One region of the Pseudoalteromonas sp. UBA6610 genome, then DNA from elsewhere that is predicted to be linked to it. Evidence: predicted binding sites of a transcription regulator. Region 1 holds the regulator's gene; each other region holds the start of a gene.
The links. The regulator sigma-54, encoded in region 1, starts transcription at its own class of promoters, with help from an activator protein. The targets are predictions, from matches to a motif close to GTTGGCACGNNNNTNGNNT.

Region 1 (7,924 bases):
TTGTGTAGCGCGTTCGCGGTCTTGCGTATCCATAGCGCTAACCACATCTTTGTACACGGTGTCAGGTAGGCTACGTAGGACTTCACCTAAATCATCGTGGCCCATATCTTCAGTGGCCGCGGCAATATGCTCAGGTTCCATTTGTGCAATGATACCTAAACGTACATCTTCAGAGAGCTCTTCTAGCACATCCCCTTGCACATCTGGGTCAACCAGTTGCCAAAGCATGCGTCTAATTTTATGCGGAGAGGATTCAAGCAGCAGTGCTGTATCACAAGGTGCTGTTTTTGCTAGCATGCGTCTTACTTGAACAAATTGCCCACTATTAAGTGATTTAGTCACTTGTTTTAGTTGCTGTAGTGGATAGTCTTGTTCAAACGCTTCTGGCATTGGCATCCTAAATATTTTTGTGTAATGGAAAGGTGTTTAGTAAGTGGAGTTGCCCACTGTTATTTTCTTTATTTTTTGTGCTAAACCCAATGCTGGGACTAAATTAGTGTTTAAAATTAAGTAACCAAATTTAGCAGGGGCATGGCTTTATTATCCTAAATTAAAGCACTAAATTAGGCGAGTCGGAATACCCTAATTTACTAAATCTTTATAATTTGGCCAGATAAGTCTTTAACTTATAAGGCTATGGTGCTTTAAATTATTCTTGCTCGTTAAATCGTTGTGCAATTAATTGCCCAACCGCATGCAAAGCTTGCTCTGAATCAGGGCCTTCACAGACTACTTTAACTTCTTTACCTTTACTGCTTTCAAGTAGCATTAAAGCTAATACGCTGTCGCCTGCGGCTTCTTTATCATCTTGGTGTAAGGTGATTTTAGCATCAAACTGCACAGCTAATTGCGCAAGGACCGTTGCCGCTCTGGCGTGTAAGCCTAATTTATTTTTTATTAAAAATGTGTCTTCACAGCGCATAAATTACTATACCTAAACTGAACAGGTTATTATTTTAAGGTTACTTTTCTTGCTCACGATGACGAATTTTGACATTCGGATGCGTCATAGCAAAGCTCTCGCCAATGGCTTGCGCTAAATAAACCGAGCGGTGTTGACCACCAGTACAGCCTATTGCAATAGTGAGGTAACTACGGTTATTACGCTCTAAGTGTGGCAACCAAGTTTGTACAAAGGTTTGAATTTGCCAAGTGAATTTTTGCACTATGCTGTGATTTGCCAAAAAATCTTTTACTGGTTGATCAAGGCCCGTAAGCGGTTTAAGTTCAGGCTCCCAGTGAGGGTTTGGCAAAAAGCGAGCATCAAAAACATAATCAGCTTCTTTAGGTATGCCGTGTTTAAAGCCAAACGATTCAAACGTTACAATAAGTTGCTTATCTTTTTTACCCAGTATTTTTTCGCGAATTGACTCTGCTAATTGGTGCACACTTAAATCGGTGGTATCAAGCATAAAGTCAGCGCGTGTTACGAGTACATCAAGCAGTTCTTTTTCTTTTTTTATTGCTAAATCAAGCGGCAGCGAATCGATGGATAAAGGGTGTAATCTGCGTGTTTCTGAAAAACGTTTGATCAGTGTTTGATCATCACTATCTAAATAAAACAGTGTGGGTTTAGCAAAGTCAGGAAGGTACTCGAGAATATCGTTAAATTCGTCTTGTTCTTTGGGGATATTACGAACATCTATACTAACGGCTATTTTGTCATAGTTATCTGAAACACTTCGCACTAAAGAGGGCAGTAAGTTGACCGGAATATTATCTACGCAATAATAGCCTAAATCTTCAACCACGCGTAAAGCAACCGACTTACCTGAACCAGAACGGCCGCTTATGATAATTAACTCCATTTATAGCCCTTAGTATTTACTACGATTGATCAACAATTACTTGATACAGCTCTGCATCGGTTTTAGCACTGCGCAGCTGTTTACAAAATTCTTTGTTGCTCAGTTTATCAGCTATGGTTGCCAGAGTCTTTAGGTGCTGTTGGTTATCGCCATCTGGTACGATGAGTGCAACAAAAATATCAACAGGGCAGTTATCAATAGCGTCAAAGTTAACAGGCGTGTCGCTAACAAGTACTAAAGCCAGCGGCTCTTCTACGCCACCCATTCTGCCATGAGGAATGGCGATACCCCGGCCAATACCAGTACTGCCTAGCTTTTCTCTACTTGCCAGCGCATTAAGAATATCTTGTTGTGGTAAGTAGGGGAGCTTTTCATGAGCAAGCTCACTGATAAACTCTAAAATTCTTTTTTTACTACTAAAAAGGACCGCAGCTTTGCTGCAGTCCTGGCATACTAATGTACTTAATTTCATAATATTAGTGTCTAGCAAGCTTCTCTTTATGTTTTATGACTTGACGATCGAGCTTGTCAATCAACGAGTCTATAGCGGCATACATATCTTGGTGCTCTGTTGAGGCAAATAAATCTGCGCCACTTACATGAATAGTCGCTTCTGCTTTTTGGTTGAGTTTTTCTACATCGAGAATGACATGCACATTGCTAATATGATCTGAGTGCCTTTCTAGCTTTGCAAATTTATTATTTACATAGTCTCTAAGTGAATCAGTTACTTCTACGTGACGACCAGTTAGGTTTAGTTGCATAAGCATTTCCTCTTTGTTTTTTACGTCTTATATCAAACTCTTTCTCTGATTTGACGGTGGAATAGCTAGCGATTCACGGTATTTTGCTATTGTGCGTCTAGCTACTTTAATTCCTTGCTCTGCCAATATATCCGCAATTTTACTATCACTCAATGGTTTAGCTGAGTTTTCCGCGGCAATTAGCTTTTTAATTAGGGCACGTATTGCGGTTGATGAACACTCTCCGCCGTTTTCAGTGCTTACGTGGCTTGAGAAAAAATACTTAAGCTCAAAAATACCACGTGGCGTATGCATATATTTTTGCGTAGTAACACGCGAAATTGTCGATTCATGCATTTCTACCATTTCAGCAACATCGTTTAAAACCATTGGCTTCATGGCTTCGGGGCCATGTTCAAAAAATGCCTGTTGCTGTTTTACAATACAGTTAGTTACCTTAAGCAGCGTGTCGTTTCTGCTTTCAAGGCTTTTTATAAACCATTTAGCTTCTTGTAAGTGAGAGCGAATAAATTGGCTATCACCACTTGATTTTACGGTACGTGACATAGCCGCGTACTGACTATTTACGCGTATTTTTGGCATGCTATCTGGGTTTAGCTCTACCACCCAGCGGCCTTTTATTTTTTTAACCGACACATCCGGTATTACATACTCAGACTCTTCCCTTACTATTGTATCTGCTGGTTTTGGGTTGAGGGTATGTATTAGGGTCATGACCTCTTTAAGCTCGTCTTCTTTAAGCTTAGTCTTTTTCATTAATGTACGATAGTCGCGTGCCGCTAATAGATCAATGTGATCGGTTAAGATCATTTTAGTTTGTTCTATAAAAGGGGTGTCTTTATCAAACTGGTTTAGCTGAATACACAAGCACTCTTGTAAACTGCGCGCGGCTATACCTACAGGGTCAAATAACTGAATACGCTTTAAAACGGCTTCTATTTCGTCAAGTTCAACTTCAACTTCGTCATCGTTTTCTTGGTTAAAGCTCTCTAAAATTTCTTCGCAACTTAGCGTTAAAATACCCGAGTCATCTACAGCTTCTACAATGGCAATAGCAATGGCTTCGTCAGTTGGGCTAAAAGGAGTAAGCTGAAGCTGCCACATTAAATACTCATGTAGCGTTTCAGTAGAGGCACCTTGATAAATAGACTCATCTTCCGGCATTGGGCCTGAGGATGCAGCAGGGGCTGCGCTCATGTACTCATCCCAGGTTACATCCATTGCCATATCATCGCTAACGGTGTCTTTATTTAAAGCTTCGCCACTGTCTTGCTCGTACTCGCTGGTTGTATCGTCAGCCGATGCGCTTACGGTTACATCATCCGTATCTGCTTTTTGTTCATTTTTTCCAGCCGACTCTTCCGTGTAATCTTGCTCTTCTACTTCTAATAGCGGGTTGCTATCAAGTGCTTCTTGTATTTCTTGCTGGAGATCCAATGTACTGAGCTGCAGCAAGCGAATCGCTTGTTGCAATTGTGGAGTCATTGTAAGTTGCTGGCCCATGCGCAGCTGTAATGATTGCCTCATGTATCTCTAACAATCCTTTTATGTTGTTATAATTAATATTAGCAGATGCTTGTAGGTGTGGCTTAAATGTTACAGCCTAAATTGCTCGCCTAAATAAACATCGCGTACAGTTTTGTCATTTAATACGTGTTCTGGGGTGCCAGATGCAATTAGCTCCCCATGAGAAACAATGTAGGCTTTTTCACAAACATCAAGGGTTTCTCTTACATTGTGATCGGTAATTAATACGCCAATGCCACGGTTTTTAAGATGCTCTATTATTTTCTTTATATCTAACACTGAAATCGGATCAACACCAGCAAAAGGCTCATCCAATAAAATAAATTTAGGGTTTGCTGCCAGTGCTCTGGCAATTTCTACACGGCGGCGTTCACCACCAGAAAGCGCCATACCTTGGCTATCGCGAATATGCTGAATACTAAATTCATCAAGTAAGTTGTTAAGCGTTTCTTCTCGTGCGGCTTTATTGAGCTCTTTACGCGTTTCTAAAATAGCCATTAAGTTTTGATAAACTGTCAGCTTTCTAAATATTGATGACTCTTGCGGCAAATAGCCAATGCCTAAGCGGGCGCGGCTGTGCATAGGTAATAACGTAATGTCGTTATCATCAATAGAAATTTTACCTTTGTCGCTAGGTACTAACCCTACAATCATGTAAAAGGTGGTGGTTTTACCTGCGCCATTAGGGCCCAATAAGCCAACAATGCTGCCGGCTTCCACTTCAAGGCCTACATTTTTTACAACTTGGCGGCCTTTATAGCTTTTTGCTAATAGTTCTGCTTTTAAGGTGCTCATGGTTGACCTTCGTTACCTGTTTTTTCTTTAATTTTTGCTTCAACAGGCACTAAAATTGTATGGACACGATCCGTAGAGTTTTCGTCTTTTTCTGCGCTAATAAGCTGCTGCTGCATGTCGTAGGTAATACTTTTAGCATTAATTTTTTGACCGGCTTGTGCGACTTCAGCATCGCCAACAAGCGTTAAAAAGCGCTTTGCTACGTCGTAACGTACTTCGTTTGCGCTGGCACTCATTACGGTACCGTCGTCTTGTTTTTCTTCGAAGTAGGCTGGGCTGCCAGTGGCAATAAGGAGTTGTTTGTTATCCCCTAAGTCTTCACGTTTATGTACTTCGAGTCGGTCGGCTGTAATTTTGCGATTACCATGCACAATTTCGACGTTCTTTTCAAAAATACCTACGTTTTCTTTAAGTTGGCCTTCTTGACGGTCTGCACTAATAGAAATTTGATTTGCTGGCGGTTGAGCGGCAGGCTCAGCAGCAGAGGCGCTAAATGCAAGCATTAGCGATGGGATAATAAGTATTTTAGTGAGTTTATTGGTCATAATATATTGTTCGCGTATGGTTAATTAGTTTTATTACTTCGGTTTTTAAATCGGCTTCAAGGCCTTTACCTACAATTTTTAAATTAGGCCCAGTGACAACCACTGGCTGCTCAGAGCGCATTGTTAGCGCTTTAATGTCGACTTCGATGTTATCGGCATTGATGTTATCTATCATGGCGTTATCAACTAAATTTTTAGCAACCACATTGCCTTCTAAAATAAGTTGTTTATCTTCGTAAAGCGTTGCTTCGTCTGCATTTATTCGCCATGTTTGCTTTTCGTTATACAAGGTGAAAATAGGTTTTTCAAAAAATGTAAAACCAAGCTGTTGGTACAGCTCCATTTTAGCCGCAGTGACTTTATGGCTTATTTTGCCTTGCTCGTCATAGGCTGTTTGCTTAAGCTCTATAGCGGTGTAATCGGGCTTTGCAATTACTTCAGGTTCTTGCTCTGGCGCTACATTGGTTTGGGTAAAATAAGGGTACCAAAGCCAAACCATACAGCCGATGAATAACGCACTGAGTATAACGCGTGCTGCATTCATGAACTGGTGCCTTGTGTTGTAAGCGCTATGCCGTTCTCTAGCATAAGTAAATCTGTGAGCTCTCTAACGGCGCCAAAGCCGCCAGGCATTTGCGTAGTGTAATGCGATAAGCGCTTAATAAGCGGGTGCGCATCGTTTACTGCAACGGCAAAGCCAACGCGCTCCATTACTGGCATGTCAGGGCCATCGTCGCCAATGTAGGCTATTTGTTCATCAGTTAACTTTAAAGTGTTTTTGAGTTCTTGATAAGCAATAAGTTTGTCTTCTTGGCCTTGATAAATGTGCTGCACGGTTAAGCTGCTCATGCGAGTTTGCACTATCTTTGAGTGACGCCCCGTAATGACCGCAACTTCAAAACCGCTATTGATCAGCGCTTTAATGCCAAAACCATCTTTTGTATTAAATGCTTTTAATTCTTCGCCTTGGTTACCGAGGTAAATTCGGCCATCAGAAAATACACCATCAATATCGCATATGAGTAGTTTTACTTTTTTGGCGCGTGCTTTGGCATCATCGCTTAGCGGTTGATAGAGATCTTCAAATTGCATTTATAATACTCCTGCTTTTAAGAGGTCTTGCATATTTAAGGCGCCTATTGGCTGGTTTTTATCATTGACCACAATTAAACCATTAATACGTTTGTTTTCCATTATGTTTAGGGCTTCAGCTGCAAGTATATCGGCCATGGCAGTTGTGCACGACTTAGTCATAACCTGGCTAATAGCGGTGCTATGTATATCAACTCTTTGCTCTAAAATACGGCGTAAGTCACCGTCGGTAAAAAGGCCGGCAAGCTGTTGATTGTTATCTACAATAGCGGTCATGCCCAGCCCTTTGGCTGACATTTCTATTAACGCGTCTTTAATTGTTTGCGTTACACCTATGATAGGGGTGTTTGTGCCGCTGTGCATTACATCTTTTAAAGTGAGCAACAATCGCTTACCTAAACTGCCGCCAGGGTGAGAGAGTGCAAAGTCATCGGCGGTAAAGCCGCGTGCTTCTAAAAGCGCAACTGCCATTGCATCACCCATCGCTAAAGTGGCAGTGGTGCTTGCTGTAGGCGCTAAACCTAATAAACAGGCTTCTTGTTCTACTTTTATACATACGTGCACATCAGCAAGTGTTGCCATAGTAGAAAGCGGGTTGCCTGTCATCGATATTATTTTTGCGCCAAGGCGTTTAAGCACCGGAATAATATTAAGTACTTCGCTGGTTTCGCCCGAGTTTGATATAAGCATAACCACGTCATTTTTGGTTATCATGCCTAAATCACCATGGCTTGCTTCGCCTGGGTGAACAAAAAAAGCAGGGCTGCCTGTACTTGCAAGGGTAGCAGCAATTTTATTACCAATATGGCCTGATTTACCCATGCCAATAACAATAATGCGACCTTGGCAATCAAACATGAGCTGACACGCACTATGAAAGTTTTCGTCAACATATTGTGTAATATCAGCAAGCGCTTGGCGTTCAATGTTTAATACGCGTAAACCTTGCTCTATAAAATTTAGTTGTGCCATTGTTACCCTACTTGACTAAAAATATAACCTTGGTACGCCAAAAATGCGATGAGTAATAGGCCACCTTCTACTCTATTGATACGCTGAGAACCTCTAAAGTTCAATGACATAATAATAAGCGCAAGCGTAGCACCTAACATAATAAGTATGTCGCGGTTTGCAAGTGACGGGTCAACCACTGATGGGTTAATAATACCTGCAAGCGGTAATACCGCTAAAATATTAAATATATTTGAGCCCACAATATTACCTAGGGCTAAATCATCTTCGTTTTTAAGTACACCCGCTACAGAAGCTGCAAGTTCAGGCAAGCTTGTGCCAATGGCGATAATGGTTAAGCCAATAACTAAGTCGCTTAAACCAAAGTATTTAGCAATATCGACTGCTGAACCAACTAAAAAGTGTGAGCTAACAGGCAATA
Region 2 (7,924 bases), on a different contig from region 1:
TTAATGTATCGCCATCAGCATCGGTGGCCACTAACATGTCGTTAATTTCAACTTCTGTTTGTGTGGTTAACATTGCATCACTAGCATTGGGCGCAGAATTTACAACCGGTGTGGGTTGTTTGTTATCATCATCACTGCTACACGCGCCTAGTGCCAAAGCGCATAACAATATACTGCTATGGGTAAGGTTTAAATTACGCATACGTTACTCCTTATTTAGAGCCTGCAAGTGGGGTGGCTAAGTATGGGAAAGTGGCATCCATCATGCTCGCATCAACTGGAGCACCATCAGTGAATGGCACTGTACCTACATCAGCATCCTCTGGTGTACATAGACCTAAGTCGGTGTCTTCACCATTTACAGGAATAGGGTGACATAAACGCCCCATTACCACGCGAAGTGCAATATCAACGACATCGTCACCTGGACGGCGCCCGTTTGGAAAACCTGCTAAATCATCACCGGCTACACCAAATGCAGACTGATCAGTTTGTGCTGTCGCTGCAATTGCAGTATTTAAACGTAGCATTTCTGATGGCGTTACGGTGGCTTGTTGGTTTACCCCTGCAAAACCAGTTAAAAATGCGGTGATTAAATCAGTACGTGGAAAGTTAGTTGGAGCAAGAGTTTCTAAATTAGCGCCAAGTGTGGTATTTACTGCATCTTTAAATAAAATATTTAACAGCTCTGGTAAAGACGGGTGCGAAACGTAATCTAAAAACTGTGCATCGTCTTTAGGGTGAGCCGTTGAGAAGGTATCTTTGTCTTTAATACCAATAACTAGCTCATTAACTAATGGATTACCTAGGCGTGAAACCTGCGTTAATGCACCGCCATTTACCGCGTTATCTGCAAATTTAGCGTTAGGGTTTAAAATGCGTGCTTGAGGTAGGCTCGCTGTTGTCCATGAACCAATTACGCCGTTGCCTTCACCTACAATACAGCTTTTAGGCATTTCAACTGCAATTGAGGTAACGTTTTTATCTACGAGGTCGTCATTCTCACTGCTTTGTGTAATCCCTCCAGGGAAACCACCGCCATCCCCAGCACCTGGCGCACTATCACCTTCAACGGGAACGTAATTTACTAAATCGAATGTTTTACCTAAGTTAACGACAAATGGGTCTTTGCGCTGACCAACAAATACTTTGGCCATACTGTCACAGCCTGGTACCGAAACTTGATAAACAAACTGATCTGCATAGGTTTGGTAATCAGCCATTGAACCAAATGTTTTGTCACCAATATAATCAAGCGGTTTATTAAACGTGGTTGAACTGGTGGTGGTATTACTTAATGCTGTACTGGTACCCGTGCGTTGTGGACCGCTTATAATGCTGAGTGTATATGACTCGCTAAAATTAGCGGCGCTATCATCACCTGCTGCTACACCACCAACGTTTTTAAGAGGTACAGATACAGTACGCTGATTATCTTCTGGGCCAACGGTTAATTGCACGCCTTGATTATCGTTTGGCAGCATACTGGTAAAATTAAAAGCAAAGGTAATATCCTCAACTGCATCACCGTCGTTATCAATATGAATACTGTAGGTTGCATCTGGGTCCATAGCAAAGTAGTTAGGGCCGCCGTAGGCATCTTGTAGAGGAATATAGTTGGCAATAAATGTAACGTAGTCGTCTCTGCCTGCTTCATAACTATTAAATACGTAAAAGTCGGTAGAGTCTAAGGTTGGAAAGCGGCTAATGTTCGGCGCTTCACGATGACTTGATGCCTCGCTAGAGGTGCTTACTAAGGTACTGCATACTACTACTGCGAGTATAGATGGAGTTAAAGCTTTCATGACTTTTTCCTTTAGTTTTGATTGGAGTCATAACTAATAACGAAACAAAAAGCACAATGGATGCAAAAAAGTTAAATATTTTTTTATTTTGTTAATAAAGGGGTGTTTAACGTTCAAGATTAAATTTTCAGCAGGCTGTTTTGCATTTAGATAAGGAAGTGATAAGAGAGTGTTAAGGGGCTGAAGCGGTTTGGTTTTATACTTATTACAGGGGGTGTATGCAATTAAAATAACGCAGCAGGTATTGAGCACACAATATGATAAGCATCGCACTGCGATTAAGTCTACTTTAGTTTAATCAAATATTAATGGTTACCCAAGGTAAATAAAAAGGTTGGCCAAACAAAGTTTGACCAACCAGTCGCGTTTATTTAGTTATAAAATAACTAAATCTGTCGTGTACAGTACTTGTGTTGGTAGGCCGTTTGGCGAGCCACCTAAAGGCTCTAAGCTAACAGCGAGTAGGGCAATGTCTTGTGCCTTAAAGCGCGTGCCTTTGAGTAACTGTTTTTCACCGTTTTTAGGCAGTAGACCCAACGAAATTGGCGTGTCTTGCCCTTTTAAAATCATCCACAGCTCGTAGTCTTTATCGGTTTGCGCAACGAGTTTATCACTGGCTTTAACCGATAATGTTTGCTCATCTACGTTAATAAACCACAGTGATTGCTTATCTTGATTTTGTACTACTGCAATTTGTTGGCTGTATTGGGGCTGAGTTGTGGGCTGAATAACCAAAAATGCTAAGATAATACAGGCAGCTGTGGCTATAAATGACCAATTGCGCCATAGCGATGTAGCTGGTTTGATGACCGTTTTAACGGGTTGGTTGGTGTGTTCTAATGTATTTAAAATATTTTGCCACACTTGCGCGCTGGGTGTTTGAGGTGTAATTGCACTGGCTAAATCATTTAAATTTTGCTCCCACATTATAGTGGCTTCTCGGGCTTGCGGTAAGCTGAGCATTAAGCGCTGAAAACGTTTTCGTGCCAGGCCTTTTAAAGTACCTAATACATACTGCCCTGCTAAAGCATCAAGTAATTCTGGTTTATTATAATTCATAATGTTAAACACCTCTGCAACTGCTGCAAACCACGCCTGATCCAGCTTTTAACTGTGCCTAAGGGCGTTTCTATGTGATTGACTAACTCACCATGGCTTAGCCCTTTGTAATAGGCTAAATGAATGGCTTGTTTTTGTTGGGGGTCAAGTTGCTCAATACAATTAACAAGTTTGGTTTGTTCGTCGTAACTAACATCGACAGCTTGTTCATCGTATTCATCGTCACCCATTGCCTGCTCTTTTCTTACCTTGTGATAACGCAATGCATCTAAGCTGCGGTATCTCACAATGCTTATCATCCAGCTAATAACTGTGCCTTTAGATGAGTTGTACTCTGACGCGTTATGCCAAATTTTTATAAATGCCTCTTGCAGTACTTCTTCTGCGTGCGCGCGGTTTGACAGCATATTTAAACTAATCGCAAAAAGCTTTGCGCTTGTTTGCTGATACAAATCAGCAAACGCGGCTTTGTTACCCTGTGCTGTTTTACACAAAAGAGGAAGTAAATTGTCGTTTTCCATAAGGTTCCTGTTGTTTTTATTATTACCGAGGTGTGTTGGGCTTCGTGAATTAAAAATTGTTTTATTTAAGCGCAACTTAATCGCTTTGAAATAGAGATTAAACAGGCTGTTATAAATTTAACCAATAAAGATAAACACACTCTCAATAAACGTGTGAAAAGAGTGATTGGATGCAAAAACTTTTAAGCTGACATTTATATTAGCTGCTGTACACATTGAAACAAGTTTTAAATATAAACAGTTACCTTTGAGTAGTGAGAAAAAATGACCGATTACTGTGTAAAAAGCGCCTAATATGCGAATACAGCTAAAGCTAGCTACTTTTATTTATTTTATATCAGTTACTTAGTGTTGTTTTTGTTCCTAAAAAACAACTTTTGTTGGCGTGTAAATTGCTACTACACTTATACACAGCTGTAAAAAAATGTGCCAAAACAGTAAAAATAAAGGAGAAAATATGTGGGCTGCAACGAGTTATTTAATTTTAGCGTTAATTTTTATATTTATAGGGTGGGAGGTTAACTCGGTATATTTTGCAGTGGTATTTTACTGGAGTGCATTGTCGTTAATTCTTGTCAGTGGTGCTTACATTTTTAATTTGGCGAAAATTTTTAGAAAGCGTGAAAATGGTGTCATCCCATTTTATATTCGCTGGGCATTTGTGCCTTTTTTACTGGGTGCTCAAATTTACAATGCGTATTCTCGCAAGCACGATAAAGTCCCTCCCATTCAAAAAATTAACGACCATTTATTTTTAGCATGCCGATTGTTCCCCTCTGATATAGATACGTTAAAAGAAAACGGCATAACGGCAATATTAGATGTAACGTGTGAGTTTGATGGCTTAGAATGGAGCTCTACACAAGAAAATATTAGCTATTTAAATATTCCGGTGCTTGATCATAGTGTGCCTACCCATTCGCAATTAAACCAAGCCATTAACTGGATACATCATCATATTAAAGAAGACCGCCGCGTGGTAGTTCACTGTGCACTGGGCAGAGGGCGTTCGGTATTTGTTATGGCAGCGTATTTACTGAGCCAAGATAAAAACGCCGATGTTCACCAAGTGCTCGCGCAAATAAAAGAAACCCGCGAAACCGCAAATCTTAATAAGCATCAGCTTCGTCATTTAGCAAAGCGACATAAAAAGGGCGAGCTAGTTATTAAAAACAAAGCCGTTATTATTGCAAACCCCGTGTCGGGTACCAAAATGTGGCAAGACAAAGAGCATTTAATAGTGGCTAGGTTGTCGGCGTATTATGATTTAGAAGTATTAACCACCACCAAAGAAATAGACGGTATTGAGCTTGCTAAACAAGCCATTAAAGATAAGCCAGATATAATAATTGCCTGTGGCGGCGATGGAACCGTGACAGAAGTAGCAAGTGTGTTGGTAAACACTCAGTGCAAGCTGGGTATTATCCCAATGGGCACAGCCAATGCATTAGCGCATGTGCTTATGGGGATTAGCTCTAAAATCATTCCTGTTGAGCAGGCCTGCGATCTTATTATTGATGGGCAAACCCAAACAATTGATACGGCCTATTGTAATGACGAGCTTATGCTGTTGTTAGCTGGGATTGGTTATGAGCAATCAATGGTAGAAAAAGCAGATAGAGACTCAAAAAACGAATCGGGTCAGCTTGCCTATTTAAGTGGTTTTTTTCAGGCATTTAGTGAGCAAAAAGCGCAAACCCTTTATGTCACCCTTGATGATAATCAAACGCAGGAGGTAAATACAAATAGTTTTATTGTGGCTAATGCTGCGCCATTTACTACGTTATTAGCCCAAGGAGGTGGTCAGCCCGATCACGAAGATGGCCTATTAGACATTAATTGGCTGCTACCTAGTGATGAAAACACCACCCGCGTGTTAAGCATTGCTGAACTTATGTTTAGTAGTATTACACAAACGCATTTAGCAATTAGCTCGCATCATACCAACGCTAAAAAAGTAACGATAACCGCAGACGAAGAAATTAAGTATGTACTGGATGGTGAAATAAAAACAGCGGATACGCTTACTATTACAGTTGACCCTGCCTCGTTAAAAGTAATTAGTAAGGAGTTATAAAATACAAAATGCACGTATTTAACGTGCATTTTTGTGTATTACTTTTTAATGCTTGGCCAAACAAAACCACTGCTATCGCTTTGGCTGGCAGGCTTAGGGCGCTGAGCGCTTTTGGGTTTACGCAGCGGTTTGTTACTTAACGTATGTAAGTAGAGAGCTTCAACTTTATCGCGAGCCCAAGGGGTTTTACGCAAAAATTTTAAGCTTGATTTAATACTCGGTGAGTCGGTAAAACATTTAATGTTTACTTGCTCGCCCATGGCTTTAAACCCTAAGCGCTGCTCAAGCTCTACTAAAATTTGTTCTAACGTTACCCCATGAAGAGGATTTTTTGGTTGATTATCCATAGCCATACTACTTATTTAAACTGTGCGCATTGTAGCGTAAATCCTCTTTTAGCGCTAATTGACCGTAATGGTTTTAGGCTTTGTGGGATAAACAATATTGCCTTTTTTATCTAATTTTAGCCAAATTAGCTCACTGTTATTATGCTGCGGGTTATTAGCAGCGCACACTAAGGTAAAAGAATGTACTTGTACCAGCGCGCCTTCACTATAACGTTTGTTGTCGTACCAACAAATATCACCATTATTAATAATCTCATTAGCGTCAATAATAGAATGGGTTTTGACTGTTTTTGCATAACTGCTAGGGGCCAAAGTGAACGCAATTAAAAAAATAAATAAAACCATAATATGACGCATGAGCGACCTCGAATTTTGATAGTTTAAAAATAGTACACACGATTAAAAAACATGCTAGGGTAAGTAATAGCGTTAAACAACACTGACTTAAACACACAATTATAAAAAGGTGAACACATGCAATTTAATCAAACAATGATAGATGAATTTACGTTATTAGCTAAATTTCCACGTGAGAGCAAAATGCAAGGGATTAAGTTACATTCGGATGCTGAACCAAATTTATTAAGCGCGGCGCAAAGGTTGTTTGATAAAGGCGTGATAGACAGCCCAGATGGCGGCTATTTAACCGAACTGGGTCTTGATTTAATAGAGCACGTGAGTGTTATTCACTGCGCATTAAAAAGTTAAACTGCATCGCGCTGATTTTGCGGCGCGGCGTCACTAAAAGCGGGTAATGCATTACAACGTGCATAAATGGCTGCAATTTTTGGATACGCAGCCATATCTACATTAAAACGCAACGCATTAAATACCTGTGGCACTAAGCATATATCAGCGAGAGTGGGTGTATTGCCTACGCAAAACTCATTGTTTTCACTTAGCATCAATTCAATTTTTTCAAATCCAAGCTCTACCCAATGCCTATACCAGGCGGCTTTAGCTTGCTCGTCTACCTCCAATTCGTTGCTTAAATACTTCAGCACTCGTAAATTATTTACTGGGTGAATATCACATGCCACTGCATAGCTAATATTACGAATTTGCGCTTTTTGCCATGCAGTGCCATAAATTAACGGCGTTTGCGGATAGCTTTCATCTAACCACTCTAAAATAGCCAGTGATTGCGCTAATACGCCTTCGTCCGTTTCAAGAGCAGGAAGTAAACCTTGCACATTTTTATCTAAGTAAGGCTGCGCTAGCTGTTCAGATTTAAGTAAATTAACGAATTGCATATCATGCTCAATGCCTTTTAAATTAAGTGCTATGCGTACACGGTATGCGGCAGATGAGCGAAAGTAGCTGTATAGTTTCATTGTTATTATTCCTCGCCTGTAAAATGTTTTGTGATACTACGCCAGCACTGAGTGTAATTAGTTTGGCGCTCTTTTCCTTCAAGGGCATATTTAGTGGGCGATATTATGTAACGAGACTCGAACATAAAGGCCAACGTGTTCTCGTATTTTTGCGGTGCAAGCTCAGCGTTAGATGCTTTTTCGAATACCTCGGCTTCAGGCCCATGTGGCGACATACAATTATGCAAACTAGCGCCTCCTGGTACAAACCCGTGCTCTTTTGCATCGTAAACCCCTTCTATTAAGCCCATAAACTCACTCATAATATTGCGATGATAGTAAGGAGGTCTAAATGTATTCTCTGCCACCATCCAGCGCGGTGGAAAAATTACAAAATCTACATTTGCCATGCCTTCAGTGGCTGAAGGGGAGGTAAGTACAGTAAATATAGAAGGATCTGGGTGGTCAAAACTCACGGTATTAATAACATTAAAACGTGCTAAGTCGTATTTGTACGGTGCGCTGTTACCGGTCCAAGCAACTACATCAAAAGGCGAGTGTGTGATAGGGCAACTAAATAAATGACCGTTAAATTTAGTGACTAATTCAAAGGTACCTTCTTTATCTTCAAATGCAGCAACAGGGTATTTAAAGTCTCTGTCGTTGGCGTAGCCATTTGCACCGACGGGGCCGCGCTCGGCAAGTTCAAATGCATGACCATAGTTTTCACAAATGTAGCCACGTGCGGTTTCATCAATTAAATCAACCGAGAATTTAATCCCGCGAGGAATGACGGCAATTT
Region 3 (7,924 bases), on a different contig from region 1:
CATCTTCTTTGTTAGCTCGCCTTGCAATATTTTCGTTCAATGCTCGCATAAACCAGCTAATACTACTTAAGCGTTCTCGATACAGCTTTAGGCTCTCGTTTAAAAACCAATGTTCGGTAGCCGATAACTTCTCACCGCGTATAAATTTATGAGTGATAGCAGTGCCTTTAAAAAGCTTATGCCAACGAATTGCTATTGCTTTGTCGCTTAACCTATTAGCTTTTTTATCATCTACATACAACACAATATGTGTATGATTACTCATAACTGCGTATGCACAAACATCTATACAAAATACCTTTGCAAGGCTGATAAGCTTATCCTCTACCCACCCTCTTCTATGCGCGTAATTTTGTCCTGTAAAAGGGTCTTCACCACACAAATATGCCCGGCGAACACAACGTGAAATACAGTGATAATATTTTGTATCTGCCAAACTTATTTGGCGCTTTCGAGCAATAGCCATAACACAACCCTGTTCATTATTTAAGCTAAAGCGTAGTCCGAGCTTGTGTTTTATACAACTATTATAATGGGTGTCATTATTATTTGTGTTTAGATGGGTGTCATAATTAAGTTTTAGATGGGTGTCTTGATTATTTTTATGGGTGTCATTATTATTTGTGTTTAGATGGGTGTCATAATTAAGTTTTAGATGGGTGTCATGATTATTTTTTTAATAGTTTTCATACTTATTTACTAGAAAGTGCAGTTTTCAAAGGGATATGGTGGTGTATTCCCAATAAAGTATTAACTTGTTATTTACAAGCAATGCTATAGTTAGTTATATCGTTTTAGGTGTTGATTCAGTAAAAAATAAATGACGAACAATATAATAATAAAAATCAATATGGTGTGGTTTCGCTTTTTTGTGCTCCTGTTATTTTTACTAACTAGTAGTGCTACATTTGCCAATAGCTCTTCACTAACTTCATCTGATATAAAATCAATCCAAAGCCTGCTTAGTGATATTAAAGCCAACAAGCTAGATTACCTTTTACACCAAAAACAACTAACCCACGCTTATAATGTCACTAAACATACAAAGCATAAACAGTTGCACCTTGAAGCGGCTGCCTTATATTCAGAGCTACTTTTTCGACAAGAACAATACACCGCGCTAGGTACCCATTTGCTAATGTATTTAAAGAGTACTGAGCTTGTAACATATAAAAACAGTCACTTACTATTTTTAGAGGCTCAGCTTAAGCTTTTCGCAATTAACAAAGAGCTAAGTAATGCGCAATCGCTTGCTAATCAACTGCAAACGCAGGTAAAACAGCTTTCTCCTAACGAACAAATCATTGTTTTTCGGGCTATAGCCTATTACTACACCGAAACCGACGAACTTAAAAAAACGCTAAGTGCGGCATTAACAGGTTTAGAGCTTGCTATAAAAGAAGAAGACATAGCCTCGCAGGGCTACTTTTTTAGAAAAATTGCCGACGCTTACAACTACCTCTACAAAGATGATAAAGAAAAAGCCATTTATTATGCCCAAAAAGCGGTAGATGCCTACGAGCAAACAAGCGACGGCCTATTTACTGCTAAAGCTTATTGGAGTTTAGGGAACGTATTACTTGAGGTCGGTCAGCCTAAAAACGCGCTTGTATACTTAAATAAAGCGCTGGCTTATTTTAGCAAAGTTAATATGAAAAAAGGTTTAGCCTTCGCTCAATATTCTATTGCAAATATTCAATACCTGCAGGGTAATTACGATACAGCTTTAATGCTTGTAAACAAAAACATTGCACTTGCAAGCTCAGCCGGCATTAATGACATGCATTTAGCATCAATGATTTTATTATCAGACATCTACACAAAGCAAAATTTATTAAATAAAGCCAACCAAGTAAACGACGAAGTATTTTTAAACCTAGATAAATTTAGCCGCAGCATTTATAAGGCTGATTTTTTAAGCAAACGCTATAAATTAAAGCGCCAGCTTAACTTCACCGAAGATGCATTTAAAGCTATTGAAGATGAGCTTGCTTATACAATAAAACACTACGAAGCCACCAGCGAAACCAATATAAAAACTTTACAAGTTAAATTTGAAGTAAAAGAAAAAGAAGACAAAATTTTACAGCTAGAATACGAAAAAGACATAAACAAACTGCAGGCTACAGAAGAACACCAGCAAAAAATAATTTGGCGCTTAAGTGCCTCAATTGCCTTTATTTTGGTCATCGTGTCGCTATTTTTATTTTACCGCCAAATGCGCCAACGTAAAAAATACCATGCTATAGCATTAACCGACTACCTAACTAACAGCTTAAATCGGCGTGGCATTTTGCAAAAAGCAAATGAGTGTTTATCCCAGCAGAGCCTAGCAATAGCTATTGTCGATTTAGATTACTTTAAAGCTATTAACGACAAATTTGGCCATGATATAGGAGATTTAGTACTTATAAAATTTGCTCAAGCAGCAAAAGACACACTAAGTACTAACGATAAGTTTGGGCGCTATGGCGGCGAAGAGTGGCTATTTGTTTTAAAAACGCAAAACCGGGATAAAATAAACAACTTTTTTGAAAATCTTGAAAATAAGTTAACGCAGTACTGCAGTCATATTGAGGCATTGCCAAGTAAAACACACGTTACCTTTAGTGCTGGCGTGGCAATAAGTGATGCTAAAAGCGACTCACTCAGCGAGCTAATTAAACGTGCAGACCAACAACTTTATAAAGCAAAAGAAAATGGTAGAAACCAAATAGCAATCGCGTAAATATACGTTATTAGTCACCTTCAATAATCATTTGTTTTATTTTTATCGCTTTTTCAAAGTGATCTAACTTATGGGTGTGTATCCACCACGTAGCGGCTTGCAACAGCAGCTCAGGATCCGTATTTTTATTTGCAAAAAAAGCGTAAAAAGAAAGGCCTACGTTTTCGCCTTTGGCTGCTATTTTTTTATCGCATACAGCTATAATTTTTGCTTTTAGTTCTTCCTGCATACATACCTTATTTAATTGTATTTTAATTATCTAAATATACCGTTTAAAAAACTAACTATTAGCTGTAAAAGACTTCTATCAACAAAACTATGATCCTCAAACTCTTTATTAGGCGTATTTACTTTTGTAGCTTTGCATTCATTATTTAGCGGCTCATTTTTATGTATATTGGTTTCATAAGCTATATCAGCTTGCTCCATACATTTTGCAGAGCCCGCATAAGGCTTTGCCGCACAGCCAGTTAAAAATATACACAATGAAAATACAATTAAAAACGCTTTCATATTCAATCCTATTTTACGCCCCCTTGTGCTTTAAATTATAGCTGTAAGTTTACTTACTTAATCGGCTATTAAAACAAGTAGATCAATAAAAAACACACCAACTTCATCAAAAAAAGTGTCGCCTTTAGCATCCTTTTTTATTTGAGCGCTTACACATTCATTGTAAACCTTTAAGCTTGTTTTAGCGCCATTTAGCTCAGTCATTTCTGCCTCTTGTATGCATACACGTCGTTCAGAATGCTCGGCTGTACTACATGCACTTAATAACGCGCACAGCAATAATGCTGTAGTGGGGCTTTTTAAGTTCATCCTTAAACTACCCTAATATCTAAAGTTTTATAAAAATATATGTAAGGCAAGTATGTACAGCTTTTACCCAAATAATGCGCTACTTTACCATCTCAATAAAATACCCAACCAGTAAAAATATGTAAGCTTATGTAGCGTCAAAAGCAATCACCTCTTTTAATCTGAAAAAATTGCAGCTGTTTATGTGTAAAAGTTACAGAGCAACGCCATCCAAACCAGCCAAAAGTACATTAAAATCAATTATATCAACACATTAAAATCTGGCACTGCGCTTGCTTTTAAAAGTTTATAAAGCAATTACAGCAAGGAAAGAGTTATGAATATTTTTGAAGCGCTACGTCACGACCACGATAAACAACGCGAGTTAGTAGATGCCCTTATTCAAACGCACGGCGATACGCAACAGCGCCACAAGCTAATGGACGAGCTAAAAACTGAATTAGAAGATCACGCAAAATTTGAAGAGCGTTATTTTTATAACCCACTTATGTTTGACGATCTAACGCACGAAAAAGCACGCCACAGCGTTGCTGAACACCATGAAATTGACGAATTAATTGAACAACTTGAAGACACAGAAATGAGCTCATCTGCTTGGTTAGTTGCAGCTAAAAAATTGCACCATTTAGTGCATCATCATTTAAGTGAAGAAGAACATGAAGTATTTCAATTAGCGGGTAAAGCCCTAACCGAAGCACAAAAAGAAAGCCTAGCTAAACAGTATAACGATGCCATGCATTAGTTATTAATTAAACCGACTTCCATACACTCCCTTGTGTACTTATTGGTTATAAGCCGTATGGCTTATAACCTTTTTTTTGCAGCGCTACTTAATGGTAAATTTAACGTCTTGCTCGCGTAACACATACAGTGCAAAACACGCTGCCCACATTGGCCACGCTGTAAAAAACAATAAGTTATTAAAGCCATCAATATACTGATTATAAGATGAAAGCGTAGAAAGGCCGTGCATTACAAATATAACGCCATAAGTAAGGCGCTTTTTAATACCCACTAAAAAAGCCAACACTAAAATAAGCTGTAACGCCCCCAGTACATAAGCAACCACATCTGTAGAGCCGCTAATACCATAAAAATGCTCAAAAATTCGAGCGCTATGCCCAGGGTTAACAAACTTATCAAACGTCCACATAATCATTACAATAAATACGCCTAGGCGTAGCGAAAAAAGCGACCACTGCAAACGATTTTGAAAGTCAGTACCTGTTGTACCAGTCATAAAATTTCCTTAAAACTAAATAATTTAATGTTGAAACTAGCAAGACCGCTCAACACATATTTTATTTCATCTTAATGTATAATTTTTTAATAAATTCGGTGCCCTGCTTTTGGTTTGTTTGCGTATAAAACCGCTATTTATAAATTACGACCTATTATGGCAATAACTAACTACAGTATTTGTAAAACAAAAACATAGTGCCTAAAACTGAATAACGCTTTTGAGCAATGTGCTAAGCTTTTAACGTTTCATTCTAAAAAACAAAAAGAATTAATATTTACTGAAAGTTATTCACAATGCTGCAGGTCTTTATTGCCACATTCACACTAACCAAAATGAGAACCCTTTTGAAACATTCATATTTGGCACTTTTTATAGCCGCTTCACTCACACCTAATTTTTATGCTCATGCGGCACAATCTGCAGCTAATACCGACTCAATTGAACGTATTGAAGTAGCAGGCCAAACGATTAAATCTCAAGGGCTTTCTGTAAAAGGTGCCACTATTAACGGTCCCTTCGGCGACAACCTTGCACTGCAAGATATAGCACGCTCAGTCACGCCTATTTCAAGCGAGTTAATAGAGCAACTAAATATTACTACCCTACAAGACGTACTAGCCGTAAGCCCAAACACTTACTCTGCAAGTGGCTTTGGTGCGCCAAGCTTACCTACTATTCGTGGCCAACTGGGTGAGCTTTTTCAAGATGGTACACGTCGCCAAGCTGGTAATAATGGCTTTGGTGTGCCGTTATCGTTCAATTCTGTAGAACAAATAGATGTAGTAAAGGGTGCACCGCCGGTTTTATTTGGCTCAAGCCAACGTAACGGTGGTTTTGTAAATTTACACTCAAAGACTGCCTCTACAGATGAAAGTAAAGGTAAAGTTAAGCTCTCAGCGGGGCGATGGGATCAATACAGTGCGCAAGTAGATTACACTGCCCCCATTATAAAAGATAAAGTGGGCCTTAGAGTAAGTTACGAGCACCTTGATGAAGGCAGTTACTACGATTACTCAGGCACTAAAAGCGACAGTTTATTTGCAGCACTACGCATATTGCCCGATGATAAAAGCAGTTGGGATATTAACTTTGAGCTATACCAAGTTGAATTTACCGACAACGCAGGTATTAACCGCCCTACCCAAGCCTTAATTGATGATGGCCTTTATATTACCGGCCAAGGCGTGCAAGCCAATGGCAGTACCGTGCCTGCAGCGGGTTCAATTGTTTCGCCTACTGGGCAAGTAAAAATAGATCGCAGCACCGTACTTACCGACCCTGATAACCAAAACGAAGCTACAACTTATTTAATTCACAGCATTTATAAGCGCGAGCTAAGTGCTAATGCCTCACTTAAAAACATTACGTATTTTCAGCATTTACAGCGTGAAGAAATAGCCCAAAACAGCTTTGTAGAAATTATAGACGGCGCTGATACAGCGCAAAACCGTACTGAGCTTACTTACCGTTGGAATAGCGACCAGCAAACAATTTTTGCTTTTGACGTACGCTATAACAAAGTACTTGGCTACAGCCAATTTACTACCGAGGCCGATTTACCTATTGATTTAACTGGCCCACTTTCAAACCGTCGCATTCCCTTAACCGATGCACAAAAAGCACGTTTAGTAGAGCTAAGCCCAGGTGTATTTGTATCGCCTGGTGGTCAATACGACTTAGATAACGATGGCAGCGGCGACTTTAACCTATCAGACACCACCGACTCACGTTCATGGCAAACCGGGATTGCTATTCAGCAAGACTCAGATTGGGGCGATAAACTTCATACAAGTGTGGGTTACCGCGTTGACTTTTACGATGTAGAAGCAAACGATCCTATTGCACCACAAGGCCAAGTTGCTGCAAGCGACAGCATTAACGAAACCCTGCATTCTGGCCAAGTTAGCTTTAATTACAAATTAAATAGTGATTACACCACCTATGGTGCAGCAAGTTATAACGAAGCCACATCAAACAGTATGGCTGGCGGTACATCGCTTGGCAGCGATAACACAATTAGCGCACAAAATTTTGCAACCGAAAACACCTTAGTTGAGTTTGGCTTAAAGTACGCCCCAACCGACAGCGACTGGTACGCTGATGGCGCGGTATTTAGCCAGCGCCGTAGTTTACGTAATCGCGACGGCAGCAATACAGGTATTCGTACTACAGGTTTTGAAAGCCAAGTATTTTACGATGCCTACCCTTATTGGCTAAGTGCGGGTTACAGCTATATTGATGCTCGTTACGACAATTCTGCAAGCAGTCAAGATTCTGCTCAAGTAATCGATGCATTTGACAATTCACGCCCAGATATTATTGCAGGTACCGGCGTTGGCGCACCAAGTTTTACCGCGTTTGCACCTTCAAACCGCCAAGTTCAGGGCATTCCTGAGCAATCGTTCAGTTTTAACGGAAATTATTCAATTAATTCGAAATGGCAAATGGGTTTTTCAGGTCTATATACAAAGAGTTACCCATTAGACTTTTTAGCAACAGTTAAAATTCGTGATCAATACACGCTAAACGTTAATACTAGCTACGCATTTACGCCTAGCACTAAGTTGCGATTAGATGTAAACAATGTCACTAATCAAAAAAACTGGCGCCCAGTATTTGAAGGGGGTTACTTTGGCGCAACATTGGCATTTCCAGAACTGCCAATAAACGCAAAATTAACACTAACCCATAATTTTTAAGAGCGGTTGAGAGAACATGATTAAAAAACTATTTTTGGTATTGATTGCAGCAGCGGCTATAGGCTTGTTCTTTCACTTTAATTTACACCAGTTACTTACGCTTGAAGGCTTAAAAGGCTCGATGGATCAATTTAGCCAATATAAAGAGCAATCACCATTGTTGGTTTTTGGTGGCTTCTTTTTATTATACGTAGTGGTAACGGCTCTCTCATTACCGGGGGCGGCTATATTAACACTAGCCGCAGGTGCATTATTTGGCTTAGTTGAAGGCTTACTAGTAGCCTCGTTTGCCTCTACGGTAGGTGCTACGCTTGCCTTTTTAGTATCGCGTTACTTATTGCGCGATACAATTAAACAACGTTTTCCTGAGCGCTTAGACGCTATTGACGCAGGCGTTGAAAAAGAAGGTGGCTTTTACTTATTTACGCTTAG
Region 4 (7,924 bases), on a different contig from region 1:
AGACCCATTTGATGAAAGCTCAGAAGAGAGCTGCTGATCGTGCATTTCTTCAAAAAACTTTACGCTGCTAGAGTTAAACGGACTGTCTTCATCTTCAAATGCTTCGTTGGCTTTACGCATCCCTTTTAGAAGCATTTGGGTAAAAATAGCTTCAAATTGTGCCGCTGCTTTTTTTAGCGCCGCTTTAGAGGCATCAGTAGATGCATCACCGCTGTTTAAAGCGTCTTGACGTAAAGTATTAAGATTACTTAAATCAAAAAAGTTTTGCTTATCGAGGTGATTTGTTTCCATCAGCTTTTTGACACAAAAATGAATAATGCTTTAAGAAATGCAAAAATTGAGCCAAAGAAAGGTAAACAGTAAAAAGCTTAAGTACCTTTTGAGTACTTAAGATTTATTTGGAAGGGTAAACATTCTTAAAAACAATTAAATAACAACAAGCTGTCCGTTAATTGCACCCGCTTCTTTAAGCGCTTCTAAAATAGCCATTAGGTCTCCAGGTGCTGCGCCTACTTCATTTATAGCACGCACTAAGTCATCTAAGCTAACGCCGGGGTTAAATACAAACGCACGAGAATCATCTTGATTAACGTCAATAATACTTTGCTGTGTAACAACGGTTTCGCCTTCTGCTAACGGATTAGGCTGCGTTACATTTTGCTGTTCAGCAATTGTGACTGTTAGGCCGCCATGGGTTATTGCCGCAGGCTGGAGCTTCACATTTTTGCCAATGACAATCGTTCCCGTACGTGAATTAACAATAATCTTGGCTGAGGTATCAGCAGGCTTAAACTCTAGGTTTTCAAGCGTTGATAAATAAGACACTCGTTGCGATGCATCACGTGGCGCAATAACGCGTACTGAGGCAGCGTCAATAGCTTGTGCACTATTAGGGCCTACCAAATTGTTAATTGTTGCTTCTAAACGTTTTGCCGTTGTAAAGTCAGGGCGGTTTAAGTTAAAAGTAATGTAGTCGCCTTGCATAAAAGGGCTTTTAACTTCGCGCTCAACAGTGGCTCCATTAGGTACGCGGCCAACTGTCGGGGTGTTAATGACCACTTTACTGCCATCTAGCCCTTGTGCTCCTAAACCACCCACAATTAGGCTACCTTGTGCTATGGCGTATACGTTTCCATCCACCCCTTTTAAGAAAGTTTGTAACAAGGTGCCGCCACGTAAACTGCCTGCACTGCCAATAGAAGATACCGTAATATCAATTGTTTGACCCGGCTTTCTAAACGGCGGAAGCTCAGCGTGGACTGCCACTGCTGCTACGTTTTTAATTTTAGGGCTTTGTGTTGAAGGCAGCGTAATACCAAAACTGTTTAGCATGCCTCTAAAACTTTGTTGTGTGTAAGAGTTTTGCTCCCCTGTACCAGGTAGCCCCACCACTAAACCATAGCCTACCAATTGGTTGGCACGTACACCTTCAACCATAGAGACATCTTTTATACGCTCGGCGCTGGCAGAAAATTGCCAGCCTAGCAGTATGATCAAAATAAACGCTTTAATGCTATTCATACTACTATCCTCTAAAACGGAAATAACGAGCTACTAAAGAAACGTGTTAACCACCCTGGGCTTTGCGCTTCTTGTGTTTGTCCTTTACCTGAATATTGAATTCGGGCATTGGCAATTCTATTCGACTCAACCGTGTTATCGGCGCTTACATCTTGCGGACGTACAAGGCCTTCGAGCCTAATAAACTCTTCGCCGGTGTTAAGTGTTAGCCATTTTTCACCACGAATAACTAAGTTACCATTGGGTAAAACACGCATAACATTCACCGAGATGTCGCCCACTAAGCTGTTTGACTGATTTGATTTAGAGTCACCGGTAAATGATGAATCACTACCAATGCCAAACTGAATACTGTCGCCACCTATATTGACTGGTAAACCACCTAACCCAATAACGGGGTCTAGGCTGGCTTCGGTTTCTTTATCGGTTTCGGTTTTAGCGGCTTTTGTAGCTTGTGTTGACTCTTCAAGCTTAACGGTAATTATATCGCCGGTTCTAAGTGCTTTTTTGTCTGAATACAAATCATTAAATGTATTGGTGTTAAACAACGAACCCGTTGCAACAACAGGCTCTGCTACAGGCTCTGGGTACATGGGTGCGTAGTAGGGGTCATCTTGAACCACTTCACTATTTTGCGTAGAAACACAGCCACTTAAAAATAAGGTGCCTGCTGCAAATAAAATAACATTACGCATAACTATCCCCTTGTGCACGGTTATAACTGTTGATTGATGTAGCTCATCATTTCGTCAACGGCCGAGATTACTTTTGAGTTCATTTCGTAAACACGTTGAGTTTCGATAAGGTTAACCAATTCTTCCGTTACATTAACGTTTGATGTTTCAAGCGAGCCTTGAATAATAGTTCCTAAGCCTTCTACGCCTGGATTACCTTGAACAGGCGCCCCACTAACTGCGGTTTCGGTGTAAAGGTTTTGACCAATTGGCTCAAGACCCGATGGATTAATAAAGTCACTTATTGTTAGCTGGCCAATCACCACGTTATCGGCTTGCCCTGCAACGCGTACAGATACTTCACCATCTTGAGAAACTGTAATTGATTGCGCATCATCGGGAACATTCATTTCGGGCTGAACAACAAAACCTGCACCTGAGGTAACAATGCGGCCGTCTTCATCGGTAGTAAATTGCCCATTACGCGAATACGCAATATTGCCATCGGGTTGCAGCACTTCAAAAAAACCTTCGCCTGAAATCATCCAATCGAGTGAGTTTTCGGTGGTGAGCATATTACCTTGCGTAAACTCTTTTTGGTTAGCAACCACTTTTGCACCCGCACCTAGCATTAGGCCAGATGGCAGCTCGGTATCTTGTGATGAGCGCCCGCCAGGTTGGTTGATGTTTTGATACAATAAATCTTCAAAAATAGCGCGGCTTTTTTTGTAACCTACGGTACTGGCATTCGCCAAGTTATTTGAAATAACTGAAATATCAGTTTGTTGAGCGTCTAGCCCTGTTTTACTTATCCACAATGCAGGATTCATAAGTATGCCCTCATTTTAAAGTTAAACTATGCGCATCAACTGATCTTGACGTTCGTCAATCTCTTCAGCTGTTTTCATTAGTTTTACTTGTAACTCAAATTGACGTTGGTGGTTGATCATATCGACCATTTCGTGAACTGGATTAACGTTAGACATTTCCAGTGCACCACTTAACACTTTTACATTTGCAGAGGTATCGACGGTTTGCCCTGGTACAGGTCTAAATAAACCATCGTTGCCTTTTTCAAGCTCTCTGCTGTTTCCTTCAACAACGCGCAGCGTGTCTACTTCTTCTAAAAAATTTGCAGGCGCGCCTTGGGGGCGAACCTGTATGGCACCATCTTCACTAAAACTTATTTTTTCAATAGGAACCGGTAAAATTACGGGGCCACCTTCGCCAATAACTTGACGACCATGACTTGTTACCAACATACCTTGCGCAGTAATGTTTAGCGTGCCTACTTTTGTATATGCTTCGTTTCCTGAGTCATCTTGAACCGCAAGCCAGGCGTTATCGCTCATGGCAATATCTAAATCTCGCCCTGTTTCGATTATGCCGCCAGAGGTCATGTTAGAACCTGGTCGCTCTTGCATTGAAAACACTCGGGTAGGCAAGCCCTCGCCAAATGCTTGCATAGAGCGCGCTTGCGCAAAGTCAGCTTTAAAGCCTGTGGTGTTTGCGTTTGCCAAATTATTGGCTTTAAGTGCAAGCCCTTGTAGGCTTTGCTTAGCGCCAGAGGCTGCAATGTAGACCATTTTGTCCATAACATCGACTCACATAAAAAATCTCTGAGTTGATAAATGCAAAATAGATGCCAGATTAAATTTGACGCAATATTAGGAAGGTGGTGAGCGGTTCAGCTCCGCTAATTTTAGCCACACAGCTACAAAAAAGGCTGCAAAAATGCAGCCTTAGAATTTTAACCAAAAATAAGATTAACTTATCGAATCTGCAAAATACTTTGCTGAATCGTTGAGTTAACTTCAAGCGCTCGTGAGTTTGCTTGGTAGTTGCGTTGAGCGGTAATCAAATCAACTAATTCGTTTGTTAAGTTGGTATTTGATTGCTCAAGCGCAGATGAGTTAATACTACCAAAAGTACCCGAGCCTGCTTCACCGGCTACTGGCTCACCAGAGTCAATACTTTGCTTCCAACTGGTATCACCTACTTGTGATAAGCCTTGAGAGTTTGGAAAGCGTACCATAGCAACTTGGCCTAAGTAGGTTGAATCACCATTACTGTATGAGGCAACAATTTTACCATCTGTGCCAATATCAATACCCGCTAAACGACCCACTGTAGAGCCATCTTGGTCAAGTGCTTTTACTTCAAAACCACTTGAATACTGAGTTGGAATACGCCCTGCGGTATTGTTTTCATCACGCCAGTTTAGCTCAATACCTGTACTTGGGAATGTTGCGCCGTTATCAAGCATTGACGATAAACCAGTACCTGCACCTGCCGGTAAATTAATTTCATCAAACGTGGTGGCGTTAGTATTTGCTACACCATCTGTTGTGGCGGGTAAACCGCTAGAATCAAAACCAAGTGTGGTAATAGGTGTATATGGTGTAGTTGTTTGCTCTGCACCAGATGTACCGTCTACCACTTTACCATCAAGCGTAGCGTATACTTCCCAGCTATTGTCTGTACCACCTGCAGCTGCATCTTCTTCTTTTACAAAAAAGTATTGCAGAATATGTGGTTCACCTAATGAGTCGTAAACAGTAGTAGACGTCGACGAATTATAGGTACCGTTCGATGTCGGATCAAAATCGAGGCCTGTTGCATCAGCTGTTGCATCTAAGTTGAACGATAAAAATACGTTTTCGGTTGCGCGAGGCGAACCTGATGAGTCAGGAATTTGAATCGGGTTTGTAGTACTTAAACTAACCGATGTGGTATCACCTGATGACTCGTCTACTGGAAAAGCTTGTAAATAATTACCTTTGGCATCAACCATAAAGTTATCTTGGTTAAGCTTAAATGCACCTGCACGAGTGTAGGTTAAATCTTGCGACGAAATATCGTCGGTCATTGCAAAATACCCTTCGCCGGTAATCGCTAAGTCTAACGAGTTGTTAGTAAATTGCAGTGACCCTTGGTGGAATTGCTGTGCAACCATGGTTGTTTGCACACCATCACCGTTTTTAGTTTTACCTGCACTAAAAACAGATGCAGCGTATACATCGGCAAATTCAGCACGCGATTCTTTAAAACCGGTGGTGTTTACATTAGCAATATTGTTTGCTGTTACGTCTAAGTCTTTTTGAGCGGCAGCTAGGCCTGTAAGTGCGATATTAAAGCTCATAATTCACCTCTAACTTTGAATCTAATAGCCTGCTAGCAGGCGAAATACTTTTTAATTGGTTATGCGATCTCTGCGACATCAGTCAATCTAACCGCACCCTCTTTAGTGTTAATAATAATGCCACTAGAGCCATTGATATTAACGCTTTCAATGTTTTTGAATGTTGCCACCGGTAAGCTTGAAAACTCGCCGTTGGTACTGCCCTCTGCAGTAATGGTGTATTCACCCTCTGGTAGGCGCTCACCGGATTCATTATTACCATCCCAGCTAAAGCGCACTGCACCCGCTGCTTGCGAACCCATATCGATAGTTCTAACCAGTTGCCCAGAAGCATCTGTGACTTTAATTGTTAAATTATCAACGGCTTCTTCAGCAACCGCAGACCCTTTTGCCTCTCCGCTTTCGCCAAGCTCAAGCGTATTAGATTCTAAAAGCGCTTGCTTACCAACCAGCGTTGATGCTTGTAAGGCAGAGTTTGAGGTCATTGACGAGGCAAGTGACTCAAAATTTGTGTTTAAATCTGTGATGCCTTGCGCCATGGTAAAATTAGTCATTTGCGCAATCATCTGATCGTTATCAGCCGGATTACTCGGATCTTGATACGATAGCTGCTGAGTTAGCAACGAGAAAAAATCTTCCTGCGTTAATGCATCGCTCTCTTCAGTGGTTGTCGCTACTTGGGTCTCTTGCCAAGTTATAGAGTCCAAAAAAGATGAACTAGTACTAATATCGTTACTCATAACCTACCCTCGGTTATCGCTGCCCAAGTAACAGCGTTTTGCTTAACATTTGCTTAGCTGCATCGGCAACTTGCACGTTTGTTTGATAAGAGCGAGAAGCAGAGATCATATTTGCCATCTCCTCAACAACATTAACGTTGGGTTTATAGATATAGCCATTTTCATCCGCACTTGGGTGATTAGGGTTATATTCAATTTGTAGTGGTTTGTTACTCTCAACAATTCCCAGCACTTTAACACCAACAGCGGAGCCCTGAGGGTTGCTGTCTGAAGCAGACGCTTTCGTCAACTCGGCAGCAAATACAGGTTGGCGTGCTCGGTAAGTTTTGTCTTGGGATGAACTAATAGTATTAGCATTCGAAATATTACTCGCGGTGGTATTTAAGCGAACATTTTGCGCACTCATACCACTGCCTGAAATATCAAAAACGTTATATAAACTCATAATTATTATCCTTGACTTCCGAGCGCTTTATTCAGGCCCTTAAATTTACTACTTAAAAATTGCAGGCTTGCCTGATACTCCATCGCATTCTGTGTATACAAGTTTCGTTCCACCTGTATATCAACTGAGTTACCATCGCCTGTATCTCCTTGATTTGGAGTACGAAATAATTCAGAACCACCTACACTTCGAGTACCGCCAGCAATGTGTTTTTCATTGGTAGTAACCATGCTATTGCCGCTTTGCTGAGTTGACCTTGCCGCTTTTAATGCTGAGGCAAAGTCGATATCTTTTGCTTTATAGCCAGGCGTATCAGCATTCGCTATATTTGTGGCAAGTACTTCTGCCCGCTGTGAGCGGATCAACATTGCATGCGGGTGCACACCTAATGCTTTATCAAAACTGATAGCCATAACGTTCTCCAAAAAATTGACTTGCTTAAGTTAAAGCAATTTATAAGCCAGTAGTTTTTAGTTACGTTATTTTTTTATAGAGGGTTGTTATTAAATAAAAAACGACGCTAAGTACGTCGTTTTCTAATAACAAAGTGATAGGATTATTTTTTTTGGTAGATAATTCCTGGGTTACAACGAACCATATCAAACTCATTACTTAAGCCCGTCATCGACTCCGACGCACCTAAAAATAAATACCCTTTTGGGTTTAGTGCTTGGGCAAACTGACCAATTATTTTTGCTTTAACCTCTGGTGAAAAATATATAAGGACATTGCGGCAAAAAATAATATCAAACTTCCCCATTAAGGCGTAAGAATCAAGCAAGTTTAAATGTCTAAAGCTCACCTGTTTTCTAACTGAGTCGACAACTTTTGCCATGCCGTTGCCGCTATCCATAAAGTACTTTTTACGGCGCTCTGCAGATAGGCCTCGCGCTAATGCCAGCGCGTCATATTCGGCGTTTTTACACATATCGAGCATTGTGTTAGAAATATCAGTACCAATAATTTGTGCCCCCATACGCAACACGCCCGGTTGCTTGGCCTGAAACTCAGCAACAGACATGGCAATAGAGTATGGTTCTTGGCCTGAAGAGCTGGCCGCTGACCAAATTTTTAATGGTCGGCGGGCGTCTTTAAACTCTGGAAACAATTTATTTTTTAAAAGCTCAAATGGGTATTGATCCCTAAACCACAAGGTTTCGTTAGTGGTCATGGCATCAACTACAGCGGCTCTAAGTTGCCGCTCATGAGGGCCAAGCGTTTTACTCACTAATTGTGATAAAGATTCAACATTAAAACGAGCCATAAGTGGCGCAAGCCTACTTTTTACTAAATACTGCTTGTTTTCGCCAAGCACAATACCACATTGCTGCTCTAAAAATGAGCGAAACTGATCGTAGTCACTTTGCTGCAAATCTTTATTATTCAAATTAATAACACCTAT

Region 2: the regulator sigma-54 is predicted to act here: its motif matches at 3,765-3,783, upstream of B4F91_RS11190 (diacylglycerol kinase family protein).
Region 3: the regulator sigma-54 is predicted to act here: its motif matches at 3,810-3,828, upstream of B4F91_RS17215 (hemerythrin domain-containing protein).
Region 4: the regulator sigma-54 is predicted to act here: its motif matches at 3,827-3,845, upstream of B4F91_RS07845 (flagellar basal body rod protein FlgF).

The regions. Positions count from the first base shown of each region.
Region 1 is NZ_DJHW01000097.1:10,230-18,153, reverse strand. It holds gene mgtE (magnesium transporter) at 1-390, opposite strand, end outside; gene B4F91_RS13140 (HPr family phosphocarrier protein) at 650-922, opposite strand; gene rapZ (RNase adapter RapZ) at 963-1,808, opposite strand; gene B4F91_RS13130 (PTS sugar transporter subunit IIA) at 1,828-2,280, opposite strand; gene hpf (ribosome hibernation promoting factor) at 2,285-2,572, opposite strand; gene B4F91_RS13120 (RNA polymerase factor sigma-54) at 2,600-4,099, opposite strand; gene lptB (LPS export ABC transporter ATP-binding protein) at 4,169-4,894, opposite strand; gene lptA (lipopolysaccharide transport periplasmic protein LptA) at 4,891-5,439, opposite strand; gene lptC (LPS export ABC transporter periplasmic protein LptC) at 5,429-5,983, opposite strand; gene kdsC (3-deoxy-manno-octulosonate-8-phosphatase KdsC) at 5,980-6,531, opposite strand; gene B4F91_RS13095 (KpsF/GutQ family sugar-phosphate isomerase) at 6,532-7,503, opposite strand; gene B4F91_RS13090 (calcium/sodium antiporter) at 7,506-7,924, opposite strand, start outside.
Region 2 is NZ_DJHW01000085.1:739-8,662, reverse strand. It holds gene B4F91_RS11210 (Ig-like domain-containing protein) at 1-202, opposite strand, end outside; gene B4F91_RS11205 (DUF4331 domain-containing protein) at 213-1,805, opposite strand; gene B4F91_RS11200 (anti-sigma factor) at 2,181-2,864, opposite strand; gene B4F91_RS11195 (sigma-70 family RNA polymerase sigma factor) at 2,861-3,385, opposite strand; gene B4F91_RS11190 (diacylglycerol kinase family protein) at 3,843-5,462, shown strand; gene B4F91_RS11185 (VF530 family DNA-binding protein) at 5,501-5,809, opposite strand; gene B4F91_RS11180 (DUF1496 domain-containing protein) at 5,864-6,166, opposite strand; gene B4F91_RS11175 (TIGR02647 family protein) at 6,284-6,517, shown strand; gene maiA (maleylacetoacetate isomerase) at 6,514-7,143, opposite strand; gene hmgA (homogentisate 1,2-dioxygenase) at 7,149-7,924, opposite strand, start outside.
Region 3 is NZ_DJHW01000133.1:1,907-9,830, reverse strand. It holds gene B4F91_RS17240 (transposase) at 1-466, opposite strand, end outside; gene B4F91_RS17235 (tetratricopeptide repeat-containing diguanylate cyclase) at 821-2,728, shown strand; gene B4F91_RS17230 (DUF6500 family protein) at 2,739-2,957, opposite strand; gene B4F91_RS17225 (hypothetical protein) at 2,984-3,241, opposite strand; gene B4F91_RS17220 (hypothetical protein) at 3,299-3,550, opposite strand; gene B4F91_RS17215 (hemerythrin domain-containing protein) at 3,867-4,292, shown strand; gene B4F91_RS17210 (hypothetical protein) at 4,377-4,790, opposite strand; gene B4F91_RS17205 (TonB-dependent receptor) at 5,138-7,492, shown strand; gene B4F91_RS17200 (FAD-dependent oxidoreductase) at 7,509-7,924, shown strand, end outside.
Region 4 is NZ_DJHW01000061.1:9,715-17,638, reverse strand. It holds gene flgJ (flagellar assembly peptidoglycan hydrolase FlgJ) at 1-291, opposite strand, end outside; gene B4F91_RS07860 (flagellar basal body P-ring protein FlgI) at 427-1,521, opposite strand; gene flgH (flagellar basal body L-ring protein FlgH) at 1,533-2,216, opposite strand; gene flgG (flagellar basal-body rod protein FlgG) at 2,237-3,025, opposite strand; gene B4F91_RS07845 (flagellar basal body rod protein FlgF) at 3,047-3,790, opposite strand; gene flgE (flagellar hook protein FlgE) at 3,967-5,337, opposite strand; gene B4F91_RS07835 (flagellar hook assembly protein FlgD) at 5,397-6,077, opposite strand; gene flgC (flagellar basal body rod protein FlgC) at 6,091-6,522, opposite strand; gene flgB (flagellar basal body rod protein FlgB) at 6,528-6,935, opposite strand; gene B4F91_RS07820 (CheR family methyltransferase) at 7,079-7,909, opposite strand.